DNA from 3 places in the Micromonospora sp. NBC_01655 genome. Region 2 is predicted to be linked to each of the others. Evidence: riboswitches for the same ligand, from Rfam matches in the RefSeq annotation. Region 2 holds a riboswitch; each other region holds the start of a gene.

The links. A riboswitch is a leader RNA that binds a small molecule or an ion and turns the genes downstream of it on or off. The one in region 2 is predicted to bind cyclic di-AMP.
Region 1: it holds a riboswitch for cyclic di-AMP, as region 2 does, so the genes downstream of both, OOK41_RS30805 (hypothetical protein) here and OOK41_RS10620 (hypothetical protein) in region 2, are expected to answer to the same signal.
Region 3: it holds a riboswitch for cyclic di-AMP, as region 2 does, so the genes downstream of both, OOK41_RS24515 (C39 family peptidase) here and OOK41_RS10620 (hypothetical protein) in region 2, are expected to answer to the same signal.

The regions. Positions count from the first base shown of each region.
Region 1 is NZ_JAPEQF010000001.1:6,974,328-6,977,593, forward strand. It holds gene OOK41_RS30800 (YibE/F family protein) at 1-1,088, shown strand, start outside; cyclic di-AMP (ydaO/yuaA leader) riboswitch at 1,255-1,386, shown strand; gene OOK41_RS30805 (hypothetical protein) at 1,390-2,412, shown strand; gene OOK41_RS30810 (carbonic anhydrase) at 2,492-3,266, opposite strand, start outside.
Region 2 is NZ_JAPEQF010000001.1:2,221,270-2,224,535, reverse strand. It holds gene OOK41_RS10630 (AAA family ATPase) at 1-294, shown strand, start outside; gene OOK41_RS10625 (cation diffusion facilitator family transporter) at 401-1,315, shown strand; cyclic di-AMP (ydaO/yuaA leader) riboswitch at 1,469-1,598, shown strand; gene OOK41_RS10620 (hypothetical protein) at 1,602-2,678, shown strand; gene OOK41_RS10615 (SRPBCC family protein) at 2,761-3,231, opposite strand.
Region 3 is NZ_JAPEQF010000001.1:5,413,648-5,416,913, reverse strand. It holds gene OOK41_RS24525 (hypothetical protein) at 1-193, shown strand, start outside; gene OOK41_RS24520 (hypothetical protein) at 326-1,087, shown strand; cyclic di-AMP (ydaO/yuaA leader) riboswitch at 1,401-1,543, shown strand; gene OOK41_RS24515 (C39 family peptidase) at 1,777-2,628, shown strand; gene OOK41_RS24510 (alpha/beta fold hydrolase) at 2,813-3,266, shown strand, end outside.

The DNA of each region.
Region 1 (3,266 bases), 4.8 Mb from region 2:
AGACGCCGATCCCGACCGGTCCCGGCGCGCCCACCGTCGCCGTCGACGACCGGATCGTCCTGGTCGAGCTGACCGACCCCGCCGACCCGACGGCCAGCGCCTACAACATCGCCGAGCACCAGCGCGGCACCCCGCTGGTCTGGCTCGCGGTGGTGTTCGCGCTGGCGATCGTCGCGTTCGGCCGCTGGCGGGGGCTGGCCGCCCTGGCCGGCCTGGCCGCCAGCTTCGCCATCCTGCTGACGTTCGTGCTGCCCGGGATCGGCGCCGGCGGGTCGCCGCTGCTGATCGCCGTCGTCGGCTCGGCGCTGATCATGTTCGTGGTGCTGTACCTGACCCACGGGGTGAGCGCGCAGACCTCCGTCGCGGTCCTCGGCACCCTGGGCAGCCTGGTGCTCACGGGCGTCCTCGGCACCCTGGCCACCGCCGCCACGCACCTGACCGGGTACGGCAGCGAGGACGCCACCACCCTGTCGATGTTCCGGGGCGACGTGGACCTGCACGGGCTGTTGCTGGCCGGCATCATCATCGGCTCGCTCGGGGTGCTCGACGACGTCACGGTCACCCAGGCGGCCACGGTGACCGAGCTGGCGCAGGCCAACCCGGGGCTGTCCCGGTTGCAGCTCTACCGGGCGGCCACCCGGGTCGGCCGGGCGCACATCGCGTCCACGGTGAACACCATCGTGCTGGCGTACGCGGGCGCGTCGCTGCCGCTGCTGCTCCTGCTCACCGCCGACTCCCGCCCGGTGACCGAGATCCTGACCACCGAGTTCATGGCGCAGGAGATCGTCCGCAGCGCCGTCGCCACGCTGGGCCTGATCGCCGCCGTGCCGCTGACGACCGGGCTGGCCGCGGTGGTCACCGCGGCGGGCCGGGCCGCCGCGGCCGGACCCGGGCGGCCGGCCGGCGACGGGGACGTCCCGGCCTCGCGTACCCCCGGTGTGGACCGGCGTCCTGCGGAGCGGGACCTCGCGCTGGAGGCGCTCAGCGGCGGGCGGCCCGACGACCGGTTCCCCGGCGGCCCGGCCCGGCCCACCGACCCCCCGGCCCAGTGGGCCGGCCGAGAAGGGAGCACGGACAGCACATGGTGACATCTCGCAGCGTGACCGGGAGTGGCGGCACGCCTGAGAACCGCGTCACTGACTACCGACAGCGATTACGAAATGACGCATTTAGTCGGCATCCGGACGTAGATCCCGAGGATGCCTCTCGGGTAACCTCGCTGCCGGTCACCGCCGAAGGCGCGCAGCGGCGCCTGCGGTGCCGCCGCCCAATCGCCGCGAGGCGAGCCGGGGATCCAGGTACCTGGGGTGCATCCGCGCGAGCGGTAGGGGCCGGTTCCGTCCCGAACCCGTCAGCTAACCCGGTCGGCGGTCGATGGAAGGGAACACTGTGACGGCACCCCTGCGCCGCTGGTTGACACCCGTGGTGGCCGCGTTCGCCGCGTTGGCGATCCTCGCCGGGCCGGCCGCCCCGGCGCTGGCCGCGCCCTCCACCCCCAAACCGTCGGGGCACGAGGAGGACGACGAGCCCCAGTTGATCACCGACGTCATCGAGGCGGCCAACCGGGAGTACGCCCAGGCCAAGACGAGGCTCGACAAGTCCACGAAGCGCCAGCTCCAGCTCGCCATGGAGGTGAAGCGGGCCGAGCAGGAACTGGAGGCGCTCGCCCCGCAGGTCGGCGAGATGGCCGCCCAGTCGTACCGGACCGGGCGGATCGGCCCGATGGCGGTGCTGCTGGAGAGCGGCGCACCGGACTCGTTCGTCAAGCGCGCCACCGCCCTCGACCAGCTCAACATGATCAACGCGCGGAAGCTGAGCGAGGTGAACGACGCCAAGGAGCGCGCGGTGCAGGCCAAGCTCGCGCTCGACGCCGAGATCCGCGAGCAGAAGAAACAGACTGCGATCATGGCGAAGAAGAAGTACGACGCCGAGAAGTCCCTCGCGCTGGTCGGCGGCAAGGGCTTCACCGGTGGCCTGGTCAACGCCACGTCCCCGGTCGCGAGGATCGCGCCGGGCCGGAGCTCGGACGGCGACTGGCGTCCCGAGTCGTGCAGCGAGAACGACCCGACCACCTCCGGCTGCATCACGCCGCGCACGCTGCACGCGTACAAGGAGACCAAGAGGGCCGGCTTCAGCCGGTTCGTCGGCTGCTACCGGCCGGGCGGGCCGTGGGAGCACCCCAAGGGCCGCGCCTGCGACTGGTCGTTGCAGAACAGCGGGTTCGCTCCCTGGCACAACAACGACACCCGGATGTACGGCAACAACCTCGCCGCGTTCCTCATCCGCAACGCCGACCGGCTCGGCATCTACTACGTCATCTGGAACCGGCAGATCTGGTTCCCGGCGACCGGCTGGAAGTCCTACAGCGGGCCCTCCAACCACACCGACCACGTGCACATGTCGCTGCTCTGACGACGCCGCCACGCGATCGAGGGCCGTCCCGCATCCCAGCGCGGGGCGGCCCTCGTCGTGTCGCGCCGCTGCGGGCGCCTCAGGCGGCGGCCGGGGCGCTCAGGGCGTTCGGGGCGGCCGGGGCGCTCAGGGCGTTCGGGGCCGCCGGGGCGCTCAGGGCATCCGGGGCGTCCGGGGCGTCCGGGGCGGCGGCGACGGCCGGGACGGAGCCGGCGGGCACCGCGGCCACCGTCCGCACCTCGCCCGCGCTGAGCCGGTACGACATCCCGACCACCGCGCACCGCCCGGCGGCGACCTCGGCGGCCAGCACGGGCGAGTCGGCGAGCATCGCCTCGACGGTCTGCGCGATGTGGATGTCGACGATCCCGTCGATGTCCTCGACCCCGCGCTCGGCGGCCCGGTGCAGGCTGGGCACCACGGCGTCCACCACGGCCCGCAGGTGGCCGACGGGCGGGGTGCCGGTGCTGGCCGCCGCCCGGGCCGCCTGCACGGCGCCGCAGGAGTCGTGCCCGAGCACCACCACCAGCGGGGTGCCCAGCACGGTCAGCGCGTACTCCACGCTACCCAGCACCTCGGGGCCGACGGTGTGCCCGGCGGTGCGGACCACGAAGAGGTCACCCAGCCCCCGGTCGAAGATGATCTCGGCGGCCAGCCGGGAGTCGGAGCAGCCGACGATCACGGCGAACGGGTGCTGGCCGTCGGCGACGGCCGCCCGGTGGCTGGCGTCCTGGTTCGGGTGGCGCGGCACCCCGGTGACGAACCGGCGGTTGCCCGCGTGCAGCTCCGCGAGGGCCCGGTCCGGGGCGAGCGGGCCGGGGTCGCCCGGGCGAGCGGCCGGCGACGGGGCGACCCGC
Region 2 (3,266 bases):
CTGGAACGGGCCACCGTCGCGGCGGTCGCCGCGCTGCTCGGCGAGGTGGCGGGGACGGTCGGGGTGATCACGCCGGTGCCGCGCCGCGACGAGGTCGCCGGCTGGCTCGCCGGCCTGGCCGCGCCGCGCCTCCAGGTGGTGACCAGCCTCCAGGCCAAGGGCATGGAGTACGACGGGGTCGCGCTGGTCGCCCCGGCCGAGATCCGGGCCGACCCGGGCTCCGGCGTGCGGACGCTGTACGTGGCGCTGTCCCGGGCCACCCAGCGGCTGACCACGATCGACCCGACCGGCTGACCGGCTGACCGTCCCGTCACCGGTCGGACGTCCGACCTTTACTTGCATACATAGCGATGTGAGCATACATTGGGCCGGGTCGGGATCGGGGACGGAGGGTGTGGGCGTGGGCGCAGGTCATGACCATCACGGCGCGGTGGCGAACGCCGCGGACCGCCACTCGGGGCGGCTCTGGGCGGCCTTCGCGCTGCTCACCGCGCTGATGATCGTCGAAGCGGTGGCCGCGTTCGGCACCGGCTCGCTGGCGCTGCTCTCCGACGCCGGGCACATGTTCACCGACGTGCTCGGCATCGGCATGGCACTGGCCGCGATCACCGCCACCCGGCGGGCCACCGCCGCCCCCCAGCGCACCTTCGGGCTCTACCGGCTGGAGGTGCTCGCCGCGCTCGGCAACGCCGTCCTGCTCAGCGGCGTCGCGGTCTACGTCCTCGTCGAGGCGGTCCGCCGGTTCGGCAATCCGCCCGAGGTGACCACGGGCCCGATGCTCGTGGTGGCGACGCTGGGCCTGCTCGCCAACGTGGTCGCGTTCGCGCTGCTGCGCAGCGGGGCGAAGGAGAGCATCAACCTGCGCGGGGCGTACCTGGAGGTGCTGGGCGACCTGCTCGGGTCGGTCGGCGTGATCAGCGCCGCGGCGCTGATCACCGTCACCGACTGGTGGTGGGCGGACCCGGTGGTGGCCGTCGCGATCGGCGTGTTCATCCTGCCCCGCACCTGGCGGCTCGGGCGGGCCGCGGTGCGCATCCTGGTGCAGGCCGCGCCGGAGCACCTCCAGGTGACCGCGGTACACGACCGGCTGGCGGCGGTGCCCGGCGTGGTCGAGGTGCACGACCTGCACGTCTGGACGCTGACCTCCGGCATGGAGGTCGCCTCGGCCCACCTGACCATGGCACCGGACGCCGAGGTGGGCGCGGTGCTGACCGCGGCCCGCACCGCCCTGCACGAGGACTTCCACATCGAGCACGCCACGTTGCAGGTGGAGCCCGAGGCGTCGGCGGGCCCCTGCGGGCCGACCGGCTGGTGATACCCACACCCATCAATCAGGTGGTGTATTGTGCCTGTATGCCGGTTTTGGAAGCATTGGCCTGCGCACCGTCCGTCACGGACGCAGCGCGAGCCCCATCCGCACCGGTAGGCTCTGATCCGGTCTCCGCCGGGCGGCGCCCTCCGGCGCCTGCGGTGGCCGCCGCCTAATCGCCTCCTGGCGAGCCGGGGAACCATGTTCGTGGGGTGCATCCGCCTGAGCGGTAGGGATCTTCCGTCCCGAACCCGTCAGCTAACCCGGTCGGCGGCTGACGGAAGGACTGCGTATGCCAGTAGTGGCACCTGAACGAAGGACCGCCGCCCGGATGGCGGCGATGCTGGTGCTGACGCTCGCCGTCGGCCTCGGGCTCGGGCCGGTGGCCCCGGCCGGTGCGGCCCCGCCCACCGGCCTGCGCGCCGCCGCGCCCGGCCAGGACGAGGAGGGCGGCACGCCGGCCCTGCGCGCCCAGCTCGAAGCGGCCAGCAAGGGCTACCTGGACGCCAAGAGCGCCCTGGCCCGCTCGGTCAAGCGGCAGCAGCAGCTCGGCGGCCAGCTCAAGACCGTCGAGGCGGAGCTGATCGTGCGCGGCGCCAAGGTCGACGAGATCGCCGGGGTGGCGTACAAGTCGGGCCGGCTCAGCCCGGTGTCCGCGCTGCTCAACAGCACCAGCCCGGCTGGCTTCCTGGACCGGGTGGCCGCGCTGGACGCGGTCGCCACCAACGAGGACCGGGCGCTGCGCGACCTGCTGGAGAGCCGGGACCAGGCCACCCGGACCCGGCTGGCCCTCGACGGGGAGATCCGCGAGCAGCGCAAACAGGTCACGGTGATGGCCAAGCGCAAGGCACAGGCCGAGCAGGCCCTGACCGTGGCCAACGAGAAGGCCAGCGCCAGCGCCAGCGGCGGCGGGGCCAACCGGGGCACCTCCAGCGCGAACGCCACCCCCGCGAAGCGCAACCCCGACGGGTCCTGGCCGTCGGAGTCGTGCAGCGTGAACGACCCGACCCCGGCCAACGGCTGCATCACCCCGCGAACGCTGCACGCGCTCCAGCAGGCCAAGTCGGCCGGCTTCACCCGGTACGTCTCCTGCTACCGGCCCAGCGGCTCCGGGGAGCATCCCAAGGGGCGGGCCTGCGACTTCGCCGCCCAGAAGGGCGGCTTCGGCGGGGTGGCCTCCGGCGGGGACCGCACCTACGGCAACAACCTGGCGGCGTACTTCATTCGCAACGCGGACAACCTCGCCGTGCTGTACGTGATCTGGTTCAAGCAGATCTGGCTGCCCAGCAGCGGCTGGAAGGCGTACAGCGGGGGCAACGGGGACCCGTCCAGCGACCACACCAACCACGTGCACCTGTCGGTGTACTGACCGCGCGTCCGGTGGTCCGCCGCCCGGCGGGCCACCGGACGCCACGTCACTGGGCGCACCCGGTCGTCGCCGGCCGCGCCGCTCAGGTCGGCTGAGCCGGGCCGTCCCCGGCACGGTCCAGCACCTCGCCCAGCCTCCGGGCCAGCCCGAGGTGCGCCGATCGGGCCTGCTGGAAGGCGTACCGGAACAGCAGCGCCGGGGCGGCGAGGGTGATCTCCACGTCGATCCGGACCACCCCGCCCGGCTCGTCGCGAAGCCGGGTGCGGTTGCGCACGATGGTCGCCGGCCGCTGCCGGGCCACCGTGACGACCTCGTCGTCGGTGACGACCAGCACGTCCGCCTGGTACGTCACGGGGAAGCGCAGCGGCCCGGCGGCGAGCCGGTCGGTGATGGCGTAACTGGCCCGGGCGCCCGGCCGGGGCGGCAGCCGGCGTACCCGCGTGATCAGCGGATGCAGCTCGCCCTGCCGGGCCGGGTCGCCCAGCAGCGCCACCGCCTCGGCCCGGGGGCAGCGGGCCTGGACCGAGTACTGGAAGCTGTCTCGCCGGAGCACGCCCCGATCGTCCCCCACCCGGCTCCCGGAGGGAA
Region 3 (3,266 bases), 3.2 Mb from region 2:
CCTCGGGGCACCCGACCCCGGCCCGGTCGGTCCCGGCCGGGCCGCAGTCGACACCCCGGCCGCCCCCGCGCACACCGACGCGGTCCCGGCCGGCCCGGCGGGGTGGTCCGTGGTCCACCCGGCCCCGGCGCACCGGATGCCCCTCGGCCCCGCCCCGGCGACCGCCGGTTCGCGCGCGCCGCCGCGCGGCTGACCCCGCCCGCGACACCGCCGTCCCGCGAACCTCACCACCGCACCCGTCCGTCCGGCCCCAGTGGCGCGCCCGCGCCCCGCCCGGCGGCGCGCGGAGCCCGCTTCCCGCATCCACCCCCGTGAGGTGCCGACCATGGACATCGTTCTCTATCAGTTCCTCGTCGAGGTGCCGCTGGCCGTCGCCATCTGGTCGGTGCTGCTCGTGGTGGCCCTCGGCGTGCTCACCTTCCTGGTCGCCCGCCCGCAGCGGGACCGGCCGGCGGTCGACCCCGCCCCGCCCGCCGCCGACCCGGTCGTCGAGGAGGCCGCCGACCTGCGCCGGTACGCCGAGGAGGTGGCGGTGGCCGCCGCCGGGGCGGCCCAGACCGCCCGCCGGCGGCGCGACGCGTGGCTGGTCGCCCAGGGCGCCCTGGACCGGGCCTGGCAGGCGTACGACGAGGCGGAGGCCGCCGCGCGGCGGTTCTCCGGCGGGTGGGCCCTGCCTGCGCCGCGCACCCCCCGCACCCCCGCCGAGTACGCCGCCCGGGAGCGCTGGCTGCACCACGCTGCCACGGTCGCCCACCTGCGCGGCGAGCTGTCCATCCGGCAGCTCTGCGACGTCTTCGCGCACCGGGGCGGCTGGGACCCCCGGCTGCACCCGGTGCAGCAGGAGGTCGTGCTGGCCCGGGCGGTGCGGGACGGGAAGCAGGCCGGCCACCGGGCGGCGGTGGCCCGGGAACGGGCCGCCTGGCGCGACGCCGAGCTGGCCGCCGAGGCCGCCCGGGCACTGGCCGCCGAGGCGTACGCCGCCGCGGAGCGGGCCAACCCCGTCCGGGTGCCCGCCCCCCGGCCCGCGACGGCGGCGGCCCGCCGCACCGTCCCGGCCGCCCGCTGGCGCCCGGCCCGGGTCGGCTGAACCCGGTCCAGCCCGGTAGCGAGAGCCGCCCCGAATTTCCTCGTGACGCCGGTCACGTCGCCGCGCAAACGGGCAGTCGACCCATTGCGTCCGATCGGCCGACACAACTCACCGACGATCACGACCGATCGTCCGGTTGTCGACCTCCGGCACCGGGGCGGCCGGCAATCCCATTGAGTCGCATCAGCTCCGAATGTGCTGCAAGAAAGTTGTTCGGGGAGGGTTTAAGCAGGTGGGACGGTGTTGGCAGGGCTCAGGCCGGCCAGTAATGTCGGCCCGTCCGGTGCGGTACCCGTTCGCAACAAGGCGACGCCGCGCCGACCCGCTCAATCGTGACCATCACGAACCGGGGACCCAGTGCACGTGTGGGGTGAATCCGCGGGCCACGGCCCGTGGTAGGGCGATCTTCCCGCCCGAATCCGTCAGCTAACCCGGTAGGCGGTGTCGGAAGGAGTGCCATCCTCGTGCAGCATGCCCCCACCCCTCGGTTGTTCCTCCACCACGGTTCCGTGGTGCCCGCGTCCGTAGCCCCCGGGCTGACGAGCTGACCGGCGCACCCACCCGTACGCCCGGCTGACCGGGCGTCTTCCCAGAGCGGTCCCCACCGGCCGCGGGCGTCTCGCCCGCACCGCCGTGCGACGACGCATGCCCGGGTGCCCCCGCTCTCCCCCATCCCCGTGGAGGAACACGTGAACGACCACCTCAAGCGGCAGTTGCGACGTCTCGCCACCGAGCGTCCGTACCAGGTCGTCGCCGGCTCGGCCGCGGCGCTCCTGCTGGCCTCCGGCACCGGCGTGTTGCTGGCCGGTGCCGACGACACCCCCGCCCCGCGGCAGACCACCAACGCCGCCGTGGCCGAGATCGCACCCCGCCTCGACGGCGCGGCCAGCCGCGCCCAGGCCCGGGTCGGCGCGACCGGGTCGCCCAGCGCCTCGCCGTCGCCGAGCGCCGCCTCGGCCGCGCCGAACCCCGACCTGACCACCAGGGCGGCCCCGAAGCAGACCGCCCCGAAGCCGGCCGCCCCGAAGCCGCCGTCGTCGAAGCTCCTCGACTACGACTACCAGGCGCAGACCACCTACTACTACTGCGGCCCCGCGGCGGTGCGCAACGCGCTCTCCGCCACCGGCGTCGCGAGTAACCAGGACGGGCTGGCCAGCCGCCTCGGCACCACCGAGATGGGCACCAACTCGGCCGCGGACACCACCCGGGTGCTCAACGAGATGGTCAAGGGCGACCCGTACCGGACCCGGATGATCCCGGGTGGCGCCGCCAACGCGGCCCAGATCGACCGGCTCCAGGCCGACGTGGTGCAGGCGGTCGGCGCCGGGCGCGGTGTCGTGGTGAACATCGCCGGCGACGCCACCGACGTCGACGGCGGCTGGCACTCCTTCCCCGGCGGCCACTACATCGCCGTCGTCGGCTACCGCAACGACGGCCGCACCGTGCGGATCGCCGACTCGGCCGACCCCGCCGTCCCGGCGTACTGGATCAGCACTGTCGCCCTGGCGCACTGGGCGGCGACCAGGGGCTACTCGGCCTGATCACCCTCCCCCCACCGGGCCCCGGCTCTCCCCGTGAGCCGGGGCCCGGTGCCGTCCCGCGCCGGCCCGGCACCGCCGCCGCCCGCCGCCCGCCGCCCGCCGTCGCCCGTCGGTATCGTCCGCCGGTGTCGTCTCCCGGTCCGGACGCTCGCCCGGCGGGCCGCGCGGTGCGACACTGCGCCGCATGACCGACGACACGGGTACCCGGCGCGTGGCGCTGCTGCTGCACGGCATGGGCGGCACGGGAGAGGTGTGGCTGCCCTGCGCGCCGCTGCTGGAGAGCCGCTGGCCGGGCCGGTGGCTGGCACCCGACCTGGCCGGCCACGGCTGGTCGCCGGCACTGCCGGCCTACACCTTCGCCGGCCTCGCCGACCGGGTCGCCGAGGTGCTGCGCCCCGGCGACCGGCTCGTGGTCCTGGGACACTCGCTGGGCGGCGTGGTCGGCCTCGCGCTGGCCGCGCGCGGCCGGGGCCTGCCCGTCGACGTGGTGGTCGGCCTCGGGATCAAGGCCGCCTGGTCGGCCGCCGAGCTGGACCGGGCCCGCGAGCTGGCGGCCCGCCCCGTGGCCTGGTTCGCCTCCCGGGACGAGGCGGCCCGCCGCTACCTGCGGGTGTCCGGCCTGGCCGGGCTGGTCGCCC